DNA from 3 places in the Zoogloea sp. GW822-FHT05C07 genome. Region 3 is predicted to be linked to each of the others. Evidence: predicted binding sites of a transcription regulator. Region 3 holds the regulator's gene; each other region holds the start of a gene.
The links. The regulator LexA, encoded in region 3, represses DNA repair genes until DNA is damaged. The targets are predictions, from matches to a motif close to ACTGTATNTANATACAGT.
Positions count from the first base shown of each region.

Region 1: a site for LexA is predicted at 3,276-3,293, ahead of AC3QL2_RS15615 (PA0069 family radical SAM protein). Genes of this name have one in related genera too.
Region 2: a site for LexA is predicted at 3,802-3,819, ahead of AC3QL2_RS20510 (error-prone DNA polymerase). Genes of this name have one in related genera too.

Region 1 covers NZ_CM179510.1:3,352,744-3,358,567, reverse strand. Annotated here, with positions in the region: gene AC3QL2_RS15630 (potassium transporter Kup) at 1-901, opposite strand, end outside; gene AC3QL2_RS15625 (response regulator) at 940-1,626, opposite strand; gene AC3QL2_RS15620 (DUF4118 domain-containing protein) at 1,623-3,164, opposite strand; gene AC3QL2_RS15615 (PA0069 family radical SAM protein) at 3,302-4,396, shown strand; gene AC3QL2_RS15610 (hypothetical protein) at 4,415-4,939, opposite strand; gene AC3QL2_RS15605 (type IV pili methyl-accepting chemotaxis transducer N-terminal domain-containing protein) at 4,956-5,762, opposite strand; gene tldD (metalloprotease TldD) at 5,768-5,824, opposite strand, start outside.
Region 2 covers NZ_CM179510.1:4,449,248-4,455,071, reverse strand. Annotated here, with positions in the region: gene lpxK (tetraacyldisaccharide 4'-kinase) at 1-240, opposite strand, end outside; gene AC3QL2_RS20530 (ExbD/TolR family protein) at 255-677, opposite strand; gene AC3QL2_RS20525 (MotA/TolQ/ExbB proton channel family protein) at 688-1,293, opposite strand; gene xseA (exodeoxyribonuclease VII large subunit) at 1,592-2,950, shown strand; gene AC3QL2_RS20515 (superoxide dismutase) at 3,072-3,659, shown strand; gene AC3QL2_RS20510 (error-prone DNA polymerase) at 3,826-5,824, shown strand, end outside.
Region 3 covers NZ_CM179510.1:5,364,526-5,370,349, forward strand. Annotated here, with positions in the region: gene AC3QL2_RS24530 (FKBP-type peptidyl-prolyl cis-trans isomerase) at 1-95, opposite strand, end outside; gene AC3QL2_RS24535 (peroxiredoxin) at 61-522, opposite strand; gene lexA (transcriptional repressor LexA) at 973-1,575, shown strand; gene imuA (translesion DNA synthesis-associated protein ImuA) at 1,601-2,362, shown strand; gene AC3QL2_RS24550 (Y-family DNA polymerase) at 2,298-3,755, shown strand; gene AC3QL2_RS24555 (MATE family efflux transporter) at 3,792-5,144, shown strand; gene AC3QL2_RS24560 (M61 family metallopeptidase) at 5,167-5,824, opposite strand, start outside.

The DNA.
Region 1 (5,824 bases), 2.0 Mb from region 3:
TGGCGAGGGTGGCGAGGCCCACCAGCGGCAGCAGGAACCAGTCCGGCGCGAGCAGGTAGAAGGGGTTCTCGATGGCCACCGGCGAGCGCAGCACCAGCGCGCCCTGACCGAAATAGTTGAGCACCAGCGATGGCCACACCAGGCCATACCAGGCGAGGCGCACCGGCCGCGCGCCGAAGTGGCCCATGTCGGCGTACAAGGCCTCGCCGCCGGTCAGCGACAGGAACACCGCCGACAGCAGGATGAAGGCGGTGTGCGGCCGTTCGATGGCGAACTGGATGGCATAGCGCGGATCGAGGGCGCGCAGCACCTCCGGTGTCTGCAGGATGCTGCCGACGCCCAGCGCGCCGAGGGCCAGGAACCACACCACGGTGATCGGCCCGAAGAACTGCCCGACCCGGCCGGTGCCATGCTTCTGGATCATGAACAGGCCGACCAGGATGCCGACGGTGATCGGCACCACGTAGTGCTCGAACTGCGGCGTGGCGACGCTGATGCCTTCCACCGCCGACAGCACCGAGATGGCCGGGGTGATGATCGCGTCGCCGTAGAACAGCGCGGCGGCGAAGATGCCGGCGCCCACCGCGGCGAGTGCCCAGCGCGGCCGGTGGGAGGCCCGCTGGGCCAGCGCGGTGAGGGCCAGCACGCCGCCCTCCCCTTCGTTGTCGAAGCGCAGCACGACCCACACATACTTGATCGAGACGATCAGCAGGCCGGCCCAGAAAAAGGCCGACAGCGCAGCCAGCACATTGACCTCGGAGGGGTCGATGCCGTGGGGGCCGGTGAAGGCTTCCTTGAAGGCGTACAGCGGGCTGGTGCCGATGTCGCCATAGACCACGCCCAGTGCGGCGAGGGCGAGGCCGACCAGGCCGGAACGGGAATGATTGTCGGATTGGCTCATGCAGGACTCCGGAAGGACTGATGCGATGGCTGGGGGTTTCAGAGCTGGAAGCGGTAGCCCACTCCAGTTTCGGTCAGAAAGTGACGGGGCTGCGCCGGATCGCTCTCCAGCTTGTGGCGCAGGTGCCCGACATAGATTCGCAGGTAATGGTTACTGTCGCTGGAGGCCGTGCCCCACACTTCGCGCAGCAGCTGGCGATGGGTCATCACCTGGCCGGCGTGGGCGATCAGCACGGCGAGCAGGCGGTATTCGATGGGCGTCAGCTTGACCGCCTCGCCGTTGCGGCTGACCAGGCGCCGGGAGAAATCCACCTCCACGTCGCCGAAAGCCACCTGCGCCACCTCGGTGTCGGCATTGGCGCGCCCACGCCGCAGCAGCGCCCGCACGCGGGCCTGCAGTTCGCCGATGGAGAAGGGCTTGGTGAGGTAGTCGTCGGCGCCGGCGTCGAGTACGTCGATCTTGTCGTGCTCGGTGGAACGGGCCGACAGCACCAGCACCGGCGCCGACGACCAGCGGCGGAAGTCCTGCACGAAGTGGGCGCCATCGGCGTCCGGCAAACCCAGGTCGAGGATCACCAGGTCGGGCCGGCAGTGGCCCGCCTCGACCAGCGCCTGGCGGCAGCTGTCGGCCTCCTGCACGCGGCAACCTTCGGACTCCAGCGCCGAGCGCACGACGCGGCGGATCTGGCGTTCGTCCTCGACGACCAGGATCTGCGGGCCGTTCATGGCAACACTCCGGATTCCAGCGCCTCGACATCGATGGCCGGCGGCAGACCGAGGGGCAGCGTGAAGGCCACGCAACCGCCCCCTTCGGGTGGATTGAAGGCGCGGATGGTGCCGCCATGAACCTCGACGATGCTGCGGCAGATAGCCAGGCCGATCCCCATGCCCGTCACCGGCCCTTCGCAGCCGCCACGCTCGAACAGCTCGAAGACCTGCTCCAGGCGGTCCGGCGGAAAACCGGCGCCGCCGCTCCTCACCTGCACTTCGAGCAGCTCGGCACCGGCGCGGGCGCTGACATGAACCGGCGTATCCGGCGGTGCGTACTTGGCGGCGTTCTCGAACAAGTTGCAGAAGACCCGCTCCAGCAGCACCGCGTCGAACTGCACCAGCGGCAGCTCACCGAGGCCGCTGGTGCGCACCGGATGGCGGGCCATCGCCGGGCCCAGCAGCTGCAGGCTGGAGCCGACCACCTCCTCGATGGACTGCCATTCCTTGCGCAGGCTGAGGCGGCCGCTCTGCAGGCGGGCCATGTCGAGCAGCTTGTCCACCATGCCGTTCACGCGCAGGGCCTGGTCGCGGATCCCCGCCGCCAGCTCGCGCGCCTCGTCCGGCAAGGGCTGGCGCAGCATCGTCAGGGAATCGGCCATGCCATAGAGCGCGGTCAGCGGCGTGCGCACGTCGTGGGACAGGGCCGACAGGATCGAGCTGCGCAGCCGCTCGGACTCCGCCTCCAGTTGCGCCGACTGGGCGGCGGCGACGAAGTGCAGGCGCTCCACCGCGGTCGCCGCCAGCGAGGTGAGGGCTTCCAGTAGCGGCAGCTCGTCGATCGCGTCCTCGGCCAGCGAAACGATCAACACACCGCACACCTCGCCAGCCCCGGCCAGGGGCAGGAAATGGCGGCGCCGGCCAGGCCGCTCGGAGGCCCCCGACTCGATGACGCGGCCGCTGTCGAGCACCATGCGGCCGATCTGCATGTCCAGCGTGCCGAGCGCGCCGGCCGCCAGGCTTTCCGCCTGCAGGTCATTGTCGGCGCCGGGCAGCAGCAACCATGCATCGGCGCCCAGCTGTTTGCCGATGAAGTCCTGCAGGGCCCGATCCACCTCACCGGGCTGGCGGGCGCCGGCCAGGCGCTTGGCGAGGCCGTATAGCGCGCGGGTGATGCGTTCCCGGTGGCCCGCATCGTAGGCCTGCCGGCGCTGGCCGGCGGTCAGCTGGCCGATCAGCAGCGACACCGCCAGCATCACCAGAAAGGTCACCAGGTACTGGCCGTGGCTGATCGCCAACGAGAAGCGCGGCGGCACGAAGAAGAAATCGAACAGCGCCACGCTGGCGAGGGACACCAGCACCGCCGGCCCGCGCCCGAGACGGCTGGCCACCAGCACGACGGCCAGCAGGAAGATCATCACCGCGTTGGCCAGATCGAGCACGTCGCGCAGCAGCAGTGCCACGCCCAGCGCCAGCACGCAGGCAAGCACGGCCAGCAGGTAGCGGAAGCGCACCGATTGCGATTCGAACAGCAGGCGGGTCAAGGGGACGGGCATGAAGCACGGCGCCGGTCGGGACGCCCGAGGGGAAGACGATGCAAATTGTTGCACCGCCCACATAAAAAAGGCGTAAACGCGTTGATCGGCAAAGTCGGAGGGATTGGATATACTGTATTTTTATACACAAATATCCAATGAAGCCTGTTCCACCCCGCGGACGCGGCAGCCGCCTGAACCCGGACAACCGCTTCGCCGCCTGGCGGCGCGACGGTTTCGACGACGGCTGGAAAGGCTCCGCTGACGCTGCCGACAATGCCGTAGAACCGCCCAAGGGCCCGGCGACAACGCTGATCCTCGACCAGGCCAGGTCGGTGATCACCCGCAACAGCTCGCCGGATGTGCCCTTCAACCAGTCGGTCAATCCCTACAAAGGTTGCGAGCATGGCTGTGCATACTGCTTTGCGCGGCCGACTCACGCCTACCTGGGCCTGTCGCCGGGGCTGGATTTCGAGACGAAGATCGCCTGGAAACCCGACGCGCCGGCCGTACTGCGCCGCGAGCTGGCCGCCCCCGGCTACCGCTGTCAGCCGATCGCGCTGGGCATCAACACCGACGGCTGGCAGCCGGTGGAGCGGCGCCTCGGCCTGACCCGCCAGTTGCTGGAAATCCTTGCCGAGACGCGCCACCCGGTATCCATCGTCACCAAGTCGGCGCTGATCGAGCGCGACGTGGACCTGCTCGCCGACATGGCGCAGGACGACCTGGTGCACGTGATGTTCTCGATCACCACCCTCGACCCGGCCCTGGCCCGCAAGCTGGAACCCCGCGCGCCGACGCCGGCCCGGCGCCTGGCGGCGATGGAACGCCTGCACACGGCGGGAGTGCCGGTCGGCACGCTGTTCGCGCCGCTGATCCCGGCCATCAACGACCATGAGCTGGAAGCGGTGCTCGAAGCGGCCCACGCAGCCGGCGGCGATACTGCCGGCTACGCGTTGCTGCGTCTTCCCTACGAATTGAAGGATCTGTTCGCCGACTGGCTGGACAGCCATTTCCCCGACCGGGCCCGGCATGTGATGAGCCTGCTACGCCAGTTGCGCGGCGGCGAGCTGTACGACAATCGCTTCGGCCACCGCATGCGCGGTGAGGGGGTGTTCGCCGATCTGTACAGCCAGCGTCTGCAGCGGCTGGCCGAGCGGCTCGGGCTCAACCGTTCGCGGCGGCGCCTCAACACGGCGGCCTTCCGCCCGCCGGCAAGGCCTGGCGACGACCGGCAGTTACAGCTTTTCTGAAAGGGAGAAGAAGCGGACTCAGCGCCGCAGGCGCCCGCCCCAGCCGATGCCGCCGTAACCGCGCCAGCCCGGGTAGCCCGGCGGATAGGCGTAGGGATAGGGCCACAGCGGGTCCCAGTAGGGTTGCGACTCCATGCGGTAGCGCTCCGCATCGGCCTTCGCCTTGTCGAGGGCGGCAGCCTGCTCGGTATCGCGGCGCACCTTGTCGGCGGTGGCCTGGTCGCGGGCCCAGCGCTCCTGGGCAGAGGTGATCGCATCGAGCACCTCGGGCGCGACGCCCTGCTCGCGCAGGCGGATCGCCTCGGACGGGCTGAGCGCATGACGGGTGCCGGTGCGTGCAAGGGTTTCCAGCAGCGTCGCTGTCGGCACGCCAGCGCGGGACTGGCGCACGATCTCGTCGAGGCTCAAGGGCGGCGCCGGGCGGGCCGCTTCGAGCCGCTCCAGCTCGGCCGGGTCGAGACGCTGGATGGCCTGCGGCGAAGACGACGGCGTCGCACAGGCGCCCAGCAGCACGGTGGCGGCAGCGAGGGCCGCTACCCGCAACCGGACAGGCTCCGGATCAGGCATCCCGGGCCAGCTTTTCATACAGGCCAACCACCAGATCCATCTGCTCGAGGATGCGTTCGCTGGTCGAGCCGACTGCCTCCGCGGCCTTCATCCGGTCGGCCGCGTCGCTGAGACCCAATGCGTTGCGGAAGAAGAACCACTGCTGTTCCACCAGCGCCAGTTCGGTCTTGATCTGTGACGTGTTCTGCGGGCTGGCCTTCAGGGTCTCGTGGGCTTTGGCGAATTCCTTGACCGCCGCGTCCAGCATCTCGCCGGCAGGGCCGGCATTGACGCCGAGCTGGCGGAAAAAATAGGCCTTGGCCATGCGCTGGGACAGCATGCGCTGGCGACCGGCAAGGTTCACTAGCTGGCCGGCCGGCGATCCGGCACTCTTTTCATAGGCCAGCGTCAGCTTGTGGGCCGCCGCCAGCACCGCCTCGCTGCTGCTCCACACCGCCTTGGGATCGCTGCGCAGGTCGTTGAGCAGCGGCCGGTAACGGCCCCACTCCTGCTCCAGTGGCGGCAAGGCGGCGCGCACCTCGTCGCTGGGCTGGATGGCCTTCAGCTCGGTCATCTGCGCGTCGAAGAGCTGCACCGAACGGCTCAGCAGGATGCCGGCCCGGTCGGGCTGCACGCCCAGCACGCGCATCAGCCAGGCCTTGGCGCTGCGCTGGGACAGCATGCGCTGGCGCCCCGCCTTGTTGATGGCCGCGGCCAGACTGGAAGCTCCGGCGGCCTCCGCTGCGGGCGCCGCCAGCGCCCCCTTCATCGCCAGGCTGGTGCAGACCCCGGCGAGGGCCAGGAAGCGCCGTCGCTCCATCGTGCTCAAGCGCCGGTACCACCGACGGTCAGGCCGTCGATGCGCAGGGTCGGCTGGCCGAC
Region 2 (5,824 bases), 920 kb from region 3:
GAAACCCCGACTGCGCAAAAGCTCCACCAGCCACAGCACGACGGGCGTCTTGCCGCTCCCGCCGACAGCCACATTGCCGACGACGATGACCCGCACCGGCAGGCGGACGGATTTCAGGACGCCCAACGCAAAGAGCCGGCGACGCAGGCCGGCCAGCAATACGAACAACAGGGAAAGAGGAAAGAGGCTCCATGCGAGCGCCCCTCGGCTCTGCCAGAATCCGGGGGCGCTACGAGGCATGGATTACTGCAGACTCAGCGCTGAGTAGCCTGAGTGGCGAAGGAAATGTGAATCAGCCCGGCCTGCTGCGCCGCCTGCATCACATCGATGACGCGCTGGTGAACCGCCTTCGCATCCGCATTGATGATGACCACCGGATCCTTGGCGTTGGCAGGCGCCACGGCGCGCAGCGCGGCTGCAATGGCGGCCACGTCGGTGCCGCTGACCGGGCGCTTGTTGATGACCACCTCGCCACCGGCGGTGACGGCCACGTTGATCTCGACCGGCTTGTCATCGCTGACCTGGGCGTCCGCGGTGGGCAGGTTGATCTCCAGCCCGGCGAAGCGCGAATAGGTCGTGGTGAGCATCAGGAAGATGATGATCACCAGCAGCACGTCGATCATCGGAATCAGGTTGATTTCCGGCTCCTCGCGGGAGCGGCCGCGGCTGAAGTTCATGGCCTGTGCCTCAGCGACGTTCGCCGTGGATCAGTTCGACGAGACGGATCGCCTGCTGCTCCATCTCGATGACCAGACCATCGACGGTGGCCCGGAAATGGCGCCAGAAGATCATGCTCGGAATCGCGATGACCAGGCCGAAACCGGTGTTGTACAGGGCGATGGAGATACCGTGGGCCAGCTGTTGGGGGTTGGAGCCGCCGGGCGCCTGGGAGCCGAAGATTTCGATCATGCCTACGACGGTACCGAACAGGCCCATCAGCGGGCTGATCGATGCGATGGTGCCGAGGGTGGTCAGGAAGCGCTCCAGGTCGTGGGTCACCGCGCGACCGGTTTCCTCGATGGACTCCTTCATCACATCACGCGGGCTGCGCACGTTGCGCAGACCGGCGGCCAGCACACGCCCCAGCGGGGAGCTGAGGGCCACGCGGTTGAGCATCTCGGAAGTCACGCCACTCTGGCGCATCTCGGCGACCACCTTGTCCACCAGGCCGTCGGGCAGGATCTTGCTGCGACGCAGCGTAATGAGCCGCTCGATGATCAAGGCCACGGCCACGATCGAAGCAAACAACAAGGGCCAGATCGGCCAGCCGGCAGCTTGAAGAATGGCGAACACGCGAACGCTCCTGGGAATCGGACGAAGCCCGTGACTCTAACCTGCCCAAGGTTGCAGAGCAACACATGGAGCGTGTCAGACAATCCACAAATTCTGTGGATAACTTTGTGGATTGATGCCAAGGGCGGGCGCTAAACCCGTAGTTTGTAAGGGTTTTTAGTGGTCGGGTCAAAAATGAGGCGACATACACATATGTTATAAATCAATTACTTACAAGTTTATCGGCAAGTCAAGGGCCAGAACTGGATTTTTTACCCCCGCCCTGGGCGGGATGTGGATTCCGTTAGAATTGGCCCCCATGAACACCCCGCAAAGCAGCACCAAAGTCAACTCCGGCGAAGTCGTTTCCGTGTCCTGGCTGAACCGCGCGGCCCGCGAAGCGCTGGAAGGCAGCTTCCCCCTGTTGTGGATCGCGGGAGAGGTTTCGACCCTCACCCGCGCGGCCTCCGGGCATGTGTACTTCACCCTCAAGGACGACCAAGCACAGGTGCGTTGCACCATGTGGCGCAACCGTGCCCAACTGCTTGGCTTCCGCCTGGAACACGGGATGCGCGTGGAAGTGCGGGCCTTGGTGACGCTGTTCGAAGCCCGCGGGGATTACCAGCTGAATATCGAATCCATCCGCCAGGCCGGCGTCGGGAATCTCTATGAGGCCTTCCTGCGCCTGAAGGCGCGCCTCGAGGCGGAAGGCCTGTTCGATCCGGCCTCCAAGCGGCCGTTACCACGCTTTCCGCGGGGCGTCGCCGTCGTCACCTCCCCCCAGGCCGCCGCTTGGCGCGACGTCACGGCCGCGTTGGCACGGCGGGCACCGCATGTTCCGCTGAGTCTGTATCCGAGCCTGGTCCAAGGCGCCGACGCGCCCGCCCAGATCACCGCCGCGATCCGCCAGGCTGGCCTCCGCGCCCAGCAGGACGGCAACGACGTGCTGCTGCTGGTGCGCGGCGGCGGCAGCCTGGAAGACCTCGCCGCCTTCAATGACGAGAGCGTCGCCCGGGCCATTCGCGCCTGCCCCTTGCCGGTGGTGGTCGGTGTCGGCCACGAGACCGACGTGAGCATTGCCGACTTCGCCGCCGATCTGCGCGCCGCCACACCGACCGCCGCAGCCGAGCTGGTCAGCGCCGGCTTCGTGGAAGCCAGGGAGGGGCTGGAGCAACTGGCGCGCCGTCTCAAGCGGGCCATGGAGCGGCGCATCGAGAACGCCGCCCAGCGCGTCGACCGGGCCGCAGCGCGCCTGACCCATCCCCGCCAGCGCCTGCACGCCGGCCGACTGCAACTGGAGAATCTGCGGCAACGCCTGCAGGCCCGCATCGTCCAGCAGCTTTCTGCCCACCGGACGCGGGTCACCACGCTGGAACTGCGCCTATCCGCCTGCCGCCCCGATCTGGCCAGCCGGCAACAAAAACTGGACGCGCTGGAGCAAGGACTGCAGCGCGCCATGCGCAAGCTGCTCGCCGACCGCCGGACGCAAGTGGACACCCTGGGCCAGCACCTGGCCCACCTAGATCCCCGCGGCGTGCTGTCCCGCGGCTACAGCATCACGCGGGACGCATCGGGCCAGATCGTCCGCTCCGCCAAGGAGCTCGTTCCGGGGGATCTCATCCACGTTGAATTCCACGACGGTGTCGTAGATGCAAAGGTAGACAAGCATTCCGGCTAGTTGCGGTGCAAAATAGCGGATGGAACCGGCGGCCGGATGAGGTACGCCGAGGCCGATTGTGCAGAGAATCCAATCCCGACTAGAATAGTCGGATAACTTCCTATACACCCCGGAGAAACAAATGGCTCATACCCTGCCCGAACTGCCCTACGCCAAGAACGCCCTGGTGCCCCACATTTCCGAAGAAACCTTCGAGTACCACTACGGCAAGCACCACCAGGCCTATGTGACCAACCTGAACAACCTCATCCCGGGCACCGAGTACGAGAACCTGTCCGTCGAAGAGACCTTCCTGAAGGCCCCGGCCGGTGGCGTCTACAACAACGCCGCCCAGGTCTGGAACCACACCTTCTTCTGGAGCTCCCTCAAGCCGAACGGCGGCGGCGCTCCCGCCGGCGCGCTGGCTGACGCCATCAACGCCAAGTGGGGTTCCTTCGACGAGTTCAAGAAGGCCTTCCAGGCTTCCGCCGTCGGCAACTTCGGTTCCGGCTGGACCTGGCTGGTCAAGAAGGCCGACGGCTCCGTCGACATCGTCAACACCGGCGCCGCCGGCAACCCGCTGAAGAGCGGCGAAGGCAAGCCCCTGCTGACCATCGACGTGTGGGAACACGCCTACTACATCGACTACCGCAACGCCCGTCCCAAGTTCGTGGAAACCTTCCTGAACAGCCTGGCCAACTGGGACTTCGCTGCCGCCAACTTCGCCTGATCGCGAAGCGGCTGCAGCCACCGGGAGCCCGGCGACCTCAGCGGTCAGCGCTCCCGGAACAGCCCCGACACCGGTTCACGCCGTGTCGGGGCTGTTCTTTTTGAGCACGTCTTGCAGCGCGGAAGTATGGCTTGTTGAGGAAGCTGTATTTATATACAGTCAACTCATGTCCCAACAGGATCCTCCCGCTTTTGCCGAACTCTGTGCCCGCTCCAACTTCAGCTTCCAGACCGGTGCTTCGCATCCGGAGGAGCTCGTCGAACAGGCCGTGGCCCTCGGCTATACCGCGCTGGCGCTGGCCGACGAATGCTCCATGGCCGGCGTCGTGCGGGCTTACGCGGCCTGGCAGACGCACAAGGAACGGCTGCAGCTGATCGTCGGCACCCGCATCCAGCTCGAGGACGGCCCGCAGCTCGTATTGCTGGCCGAGAACCGGGAAGGTTACGGCCAGCTGTGCCGCCTCATCAGCCACGGCCGGCTGGCAACGGAAAAGGGCCAGTACCGGCTGCACCGTCGGGATCTACATGGCGGTCTCAACAGCTGCCTGGCCCTGCTGATTCCTCCGGACACCACCTCCGCCACGCTCACGGATGACGCCTGCTGGCTGGCCGCCCTCTTCCCCGGCAGCGCCTGGCTCGCCGCCCTCCTCCCGATGGGCGCCGACGACCGCCGCCGACAGGCGTGGATCGGCACATCAGCGCGCGCCGCCGGCATCCCGGTCGCCAGCACCTGCGCACCACTGATGCACCACCCGTCGCGCCACCCCGTGGCCGATGTGCTGAGCGCCCTGCGCCACCATTGCAGCATCGACGAGGCCGGCTACCGGCTGGCCGCCAATGCCGAACTCCACCTGCAGAGCCGCCAGCGCCTGGCCCGCCGCCACCCGCCGGAGTGGTTGGCCGAAACGCTGGTGATCGCTGCCCGCTGTCACTGCCCGCTTAGCGAGCTGGGCTACGAGTATCCGGAAGAAATTGTGCCTCCCGGCGCCACGGCGGGATTCCACCTGCACGCGCTGGTGGACGCCGGCCTACGGCGCCGCTACCCGTCAGGTCCGGACGGGCTGGATCGGGTCCCTACCCACATCCGCGCCCAGGCCGACAAGGAGCTCGCGTTGATCATCGACCTCGGGTACGAGGCCTTCTTCCTCACCGTCGAGGACATCGTCCGCTTCGCCCGTAGCAAGACCATCCTGTGCCAGGGCCGCGGCTCGGCGGCCAATTCGGTGGTGTGCTACGCGCTGGGCATCACCGAGGTCAAGCCGGAGGACGGGCATCTGCTCTTCGAGCGCTTCGTGTCGAAAGAGCGCCGCGAGCCGCCCGACATCGACGTGGACTTCGAGCACGACCGGCGTGAAGAGATCATCCAGTACATCTACAACAAGTACGGTCGGGATCGGGCCGCCCTGGCCGCCACGGTGATCCGCTACCGTCCCCGCAGCGCCCTGCGTGACGTGGGCCGTGCCCTCGGCTTCGACCTCGGCCAAATGGAACAGCTCAGCCGCCGCCTGGCCTGGTGGGACGGCAGCCGGGTGGCACCGGAACGCCTGCGCGAAGCCGGCCTCGATCCGGACGCGCCGCGCACGCAGTTGCTGCTCGAACTCGCCAACACGCTCGTCGGCTTTCCCCGTCACCTGTCCCAGCACGTAGGCGGCTTCGTGATTTCCCGCGGCCCGCTGGCCGAACTGGTCCCGGTGGAGAACGCCGCCATGGCCGAACGCACCGTCATCCAGTGGGACAAGGACGACCTGGAAACCCTCGGGCTGCTGAAGGTGGACGTGCTAGCCCTCGGCATGCTGTCGGCGATCCGCCGCAGCCTGGACCTCATCTCACGCTGGCGTGGCCAGCCCTTTGCGGTAGCCGACATCCCGCGGGAGCAGGCGCCCGTCTACGACATGCTGTGCGAAGCCGACGCCATGGGTGTCTTCCAGGTGGAGTCCCGCGCCCAGATGAGCATGCTGCCGCGCCTGAAGCCACGCACCTACTACGACCTGGTCGTCGAGGTGGCCATCGTCCGGCCCGGGCCAATCCAGGGCGGCATGGTCCATCCCTACCTGCAGGCGCGGGAAAAGGTGGCCCGTCAGGAGACCATCGACTATCCACGGGCGGAGATCGAGCCGGTCCTGTCCCGCACCTACGGTGTGCCGATCTTTCAGGAACAGGTCATGC
Region 3 (5,824 bases):
TACACCAGCGGGTGCTGGCCGTCGTCGATCACGTTGCCATCCGGGTCGGTAACCTTGTAGTCAAGCGTGACGACCGTGTTCTTGGCGATTTCCATTTACATTCCTTGAGTTGAGTTGCTTTATCAGCTGGAAGACTTCGGCGGCATGGCCGCGCGGATTCACATCGTGCAGCACATGCTGCACCACCCCGTCGCTGGAGATGATGAAGGTCGAGCGACGCACGCTGCGCTTGGCGACCCCATCGACCACGGCCGACAGCCACACACCGTACAGGCGGCAGACCTCGCCATCCTCGTCGGACAGCAGCTCCACCGACAGGCCGTGCTGGTCGCGGAATTCGGCATGGGTCAGGCAATCGTCGGGACTGATGCCGATCACCATGCAGCTTTCCTGCTCGAAGTCGGCATCGTGGTCGCTGAAATCGATGGCCTGGCGCGTGCAGCCGGGAGTGTTGTCACGGGGATAAAAGTACAGGACTACGTGTCTGGAACCCAGCACCGACGCCAGATCGAACATCTCCATGTCAGCATCGGGCAGGGAAAAGAGCGGAGCGGGCGAGCCTTCGCAAGGCGTCGCCGGCGAGTCGGAGGATTCTAACCGAGCAGCGCTGAGAACTCTACCCGAAGCGTGTTGCGGGCCGACGAACATGGGCATCTCTCCTCCGGGGGCTGGGCTCTCGCGAACCCGTGCGGGTTGGGGTGAAATCTATCTATGTGGTGTGTCTTGTCTGCGAAATCTGTTGGCTGGTGTTCCGGATGCCAGCTTGCCACACCTGCCTCAATCAGGAGAAGGCATGCCCTTGAATGGATAGTCCACCGGGGGCGGCGGCTCAAGTCATTTGTGTCTACACACTGCAGTTTGTCACGCTTGCCGGGGCCCGGCTCCCGGCCGGTAAAGCACGCGCGAAGGCACGCGTGGCTTGCCATCCGCCGCAACCTGTATAAAATTACACAAGACTCACAGGAGCCCCCAATGTCCGACAATCTCACCCCCCGCCAACAGGAAATCCTCCAGCTGATCCGCGACACCGTGGAACAGGAAGGGCGTCCGCCGACCCGGGCCGAGATCTGCACCGCCTTCGGCTTCCGCTCCCCCAACGCGGCGGAAACCCATCTGCGCGCCCTGGCCGCCAAGGGCGCCATCTCCCTGGAAGAAGGCCGCGCCCGCGGCATCCGCCTGAAGGAAGGCCTCGGCCTGCCGCTGATCGGTCGGGTGGCTGCCGGCAGCCCCATCCTCGCCGCCGAGCATGTGCAGGGCCGCTACCAGGTGGATCCAGGCCTGTTCTCCCCGCGCGCCGATTATCTGCTGATGGTGCGCGGCCTCAGCATGCGCGACGCCGGCATCCTCGACGGCGACCTGCTGGCCGTCCATCGCACCACCGAGGTCCGGGACGGGCAGATCGTCGTCGCCCGCGTGGCGGACGAAGTCACCGTCAAGCGCCTGGCCCGCAAAGGCCCCATCGTCGAGCTGCTGCCGGCCAACCCGGACTTCGAACCCATCGTCGTGGACACCCGCAACGACCAGCTGGAAATCGAAGGCATCGCCGTCGGCCTGATCCGCAACGACAGCTTCTGACCCACCTGCCCGCCTGAGCCACGCCATGGCCGCATCCGCCTCCTCCCTCGACCAGCTGGTCTGGCGCGGCGACCAGCTGGCCACGCCGGCCTTGCCGGGACGGCCGACCGGCCATGCCGCACTCGACGCAGTCCTGCCCGGCGGCGGCTGGCCCCTCGCCGCGTTGAGCGAACTGCTGCTGCCGCGCAATGGCGTCGGCGAACTGGGGCTGCTGCTGCCGCTGCTGGCCAACGTGCCGGCCGGCCGCTGGGCGGCCTGCATCGCCCCGCCCGGCCTGCCCTATGCGCCAGCCCTGGCAGCAGTCGGCGTGCCCCTCGAACGCCTGCTCATCGTGCAGGCCGAAAGCCCGGCCCATGCCCGCTGGGCGGCCCGCCAGGCCCTCGACTCCCGCAGCTGCGAGGTGGTCCTGCTGTGGCTGGCCGATGCCGACATGGGCGCGCTGCGCCGCCTGCAACTGGCCGCCGAAGAAAGCGGCACACCGCTGATCCTGCTCCGCCCAGAAAGCGCGGCCCACCAACCTTCACCGGCCGTCCTGCGGCTGGCGCTCAGCCCCTGCCGCGGCGGCCTCGGGATCCGTATCCTGAAGCGCCGCGGGCCGCAACTGGCCGAGCCCCTGGCCCTCGAACTCCCATGGCCGGGTGGCGGCCCACGCCCCGACGGCGGCCTCGAATGCCCTTCGACGACAACGGGCGAACCGCAGCCCTCCTCCCCCTCCGGCAAGCATGCTCTGGTGCGCCCTTTACCTCCCCGATCTGCCCCTCCAGGTCTTCACGCGGGGGCGCAGTGAGGCCGCCCCGCTTGCGGTCCTCGATGGTCACCCTCGCCGGCGGGTGGTGGCCGCGGATCCGGCGGCAATGGCGCGCGGCGTGGAGCCAGGGCTTGGGCGGGCCAGCGCACTGGCCATAGCGCCGGAGCTGTGCCTGGTCGACCGGCAGCCCGCCCTCGAACACGCGGCGCAGATCGATATCGCCACCTGGGCCGGACGTTTCACCCCCGCCATCAGCCTCGACCCGCCCCACGCCATCCTGCTGGAAGTGGAAACCTGCCTGCGCCTGTTCGGCGGACTCGTTCCGCTGGGCCAGCAGATCACCAGAGGCATCGAGGAACTCGGTTTCCACGCCCGCCTGGCAGTCGCGCAGACACCGCTGGCGGCCCGCTGGCTGGCCCGCTTCGGCGCCGGGGATGACACCGAAAAGGCACTGACGGCGCGGCTCGACCCGCTGCCGCTGATCGCCCTCGCCGACGGCACGCCGGTCGGCCCCGACAGCCTGGACCTGCTCACCGGTACCGGCCATGCCAGCCTGGGAGAGGTGCGCCGCCTGCCCCGCCATGGCCTGGCCCGGCGCCATGCCCAGGCGGTCACCGACGCCCTCGACCGGGCTTACGGGCACATCCCCGATCCACGTCCGTGGTTCAAGCCGCCCGAACGCTACGCATCCCGCCTGCCGCTGCCGATCCCGTCCGACCAGGTGGACACCCTGCTGTTCGCCACCCGCCGCCTGCTCGCCGGCCTGGCCGGCTGGCTGGACGCCCGCCAGGCCGGCATCGAGCGCTTCACGCTGGTCCTGGAGTTCGAACGCAACAGCCGAGCGCCGGAAGCGCCGCTGGAAATCGTGCTGGGCACCCTCTCCCAGGACATGCAGCGCTGCCAGCTGCTAGCCCGCGAGCACCTGAGCCGCCTGCCCCTGCCGGCCGCCGTCGACGCCCTGCGCCTCACCGCCGACGAGCCCCGTCCGCTGGCGCCGCCCGCCGGCGAACTCTTCCAGGGCGATGACGGTCAGCCGGGCGATGCGGGCCTGCTGCTGGCCACCCTGCGGGCGCGTCTCGGCGACCAGGCCGTGCGCTGCCTCGCCCCCCACCCCGACCACCGCCCCGAAAAGGCCTGGCGCTGGGTCGAACCCCAGCCGCCGGACCGCAGCCGCGGCCGCCAAGAACCGCCGCCGCTGCCCGCTTCGCCGCGCCCCCTATGGCTGCTACCGGAGCCCCGTCCGATTCCGGCCCCGCCGCCGTGGACGCTGCTCGCCGGTCCGGAGCGCATCGCATCCGGCTGGTGGGATGGGCCCGAAGCCACGGTACGCCGGGACTACTTCGTCGCCCGCAGCCAGGATGGCGGCCTGGCCTGGGTTTTCCGGGACGGCGTCGCGCCCCATTACTGGTATCTCCACGGCCATTTCGCCTGAGAGCCGTCGACACGGCTGGGCTAGACTACGCGGCTCATGAAATCGCCCTCCTCATCCTCCCTCGCCCGGCGCATCCTCGAACTCGCCTGGCCGGTACTCGTCGCCCAGTTGTCGTCCATGACCCAGATGGTCAGCGACACCGTGCTGAGCGGCCACTATGGCACCACCGATCTGGCCGCCGTCGCAGTCGGCAGCGGCATCTACATTTCCATCGTGATGCTGCTGGTCGGCATCCTGCAGGCCATCTCGCCGACCGTCGCCCATCACATCGGCGCGGCGCGCCACCAGGACATCGCCCCAACCCTCCAGCAGGGCTTCTGGCTGGCCCTGTTGCTGGCCGTTCCCGGCGTGCTGCTGCTCACCCGGCCGGACTGGCTGATGCAGTTCAGCGAGATGAGCCCCGAGATCGAGGCCCGCGCCCGCGCCTACCTGGGCACCATCGCCTGGGGCCTGCCAGCGGTGCTGCTGTACCGCACCTTCTATGCCTTCACCAATGCGCTGGGGCACAGCCGGGTGCTGATGGTGATCAGCCTGGTCACCACCACGGTGCACATCCCGCTGTCGTGGGCGCTGGTCAATGGCCATCTCGGGCTGGACGCCCTCGGCGGCACCGGCTGTGCGGTCTCCAGCGCGGTCGTCGGCTGGCTGGCGCTGGTCAGCGCGCTCTTCCACATGGCCCGATCGCCGGCCTATGCCCGCTATCGGCTGTTCTCCCACTGGCAGGCGCCCCATCCACGGGTGCTCTCGGACCTGCTGCGGCTGGGCCTGCCGATGGGTTTCTCGAGTTTCGTGGAGATCACCGCCTTCACGCTGATCGCCCTGCTCGTCGCCAAGCTGGGCGCCTCGGTGGTGGCCGGCCACCGCATCGTCGGCAACCTGGGGGCGCTGATCTACATGCTGCCGCTGGCCCTCGCCATCGCCACCCTCGTGCTGGTCGGCCAATCCGTCGGCGCCCGGGATGGCAAGGGTGCCCGGCATGCGGCCAAGGTCGGCGTCATCCTGGCGGCAGGACTGTCGACCACGGTGGCCACCGTCATCTGGCTCGCCCGCGAACCGATCTTCGCCGCCTACACCGCCGATCCGCAGGTCCAGCAACTAGGCATATCCCTGCTCATCTACATCTGGCTCTACCAGCTCTTCGACGCCATCCAGACGGTGGCTGCCCATGCGTTGCGCGGCTACAAGATCACCTTCGGCCCGATGCTCGTGCACACCCTGTGCTTCTGGGGCATCGGCCTGGCCGGCGGCTACGGCCTGGCCTTCCACGGGGTCGGCGACCTGCTGCCGCCCCAGGGCGTGGCAGGTTTCTGGCAGGCCACGGTGCTCAGCAACATCGCCGCGGCCGTGCTGTTCAGCGCCTACCTGTACCGCGTGGCGCGGCGCTTCTGAGCGAGACGGGCACGCGGCGTGCTCAGGCGGCGGCCGTCAACCAGGCCTCGCGCAAGGCCTTGGCCTGGCCCGAGCTGCGCTCCGCGAAGGCCAGCTTGGCGGTATCTGCCGGCGCAGCCTGAAGCTCCACTTCGAACTCCATCAGCTCGTCGCGCCGGAAGGCGTACACATGCAGCGTCTCGCCGGCCAGCCGGCGGGCCAGCAGCTTGTCCAGGTTGGCGTTGGTGACGCGGAGGCCATCCAGCGCAACCAGCACATCCCCCGCCGACAGCCCGGCCGCCTGGGCCGCGCCGCCGTCATAGACATTGGCCAACTTGACCGCATCGCCATCGGCCGCCGTGCGCACGCCCAGGCCCGGGCTGCTGTTCGGTGCTTCCCACGCCAGGCTCAGCCCCAGCCGCTTGAGCCAGACAGCCAGCGGAAGTTCTTCGGTTCCTTCGACCAGTTCCCGCAGCCAGCGCCCCAGCGCCGCGCCGCCGAGTTCCGCCGCCAGCGCGAAGAGACCTTCCTCCTCCACGCCGACGCCGGTGAGCCCGTGGCGCTGCCACAGGGTACGCATCAGGTCGTCCAGGCTGCGGGCGCCCTTGCTGTCCGCGCGCAGGCGCAGGTCGAGCAGCCAGGCCACCAGCGAACCCTTGGTGTAGTAGCTGACGATGGCATTGGGGCTGTTCTCGTCCTGG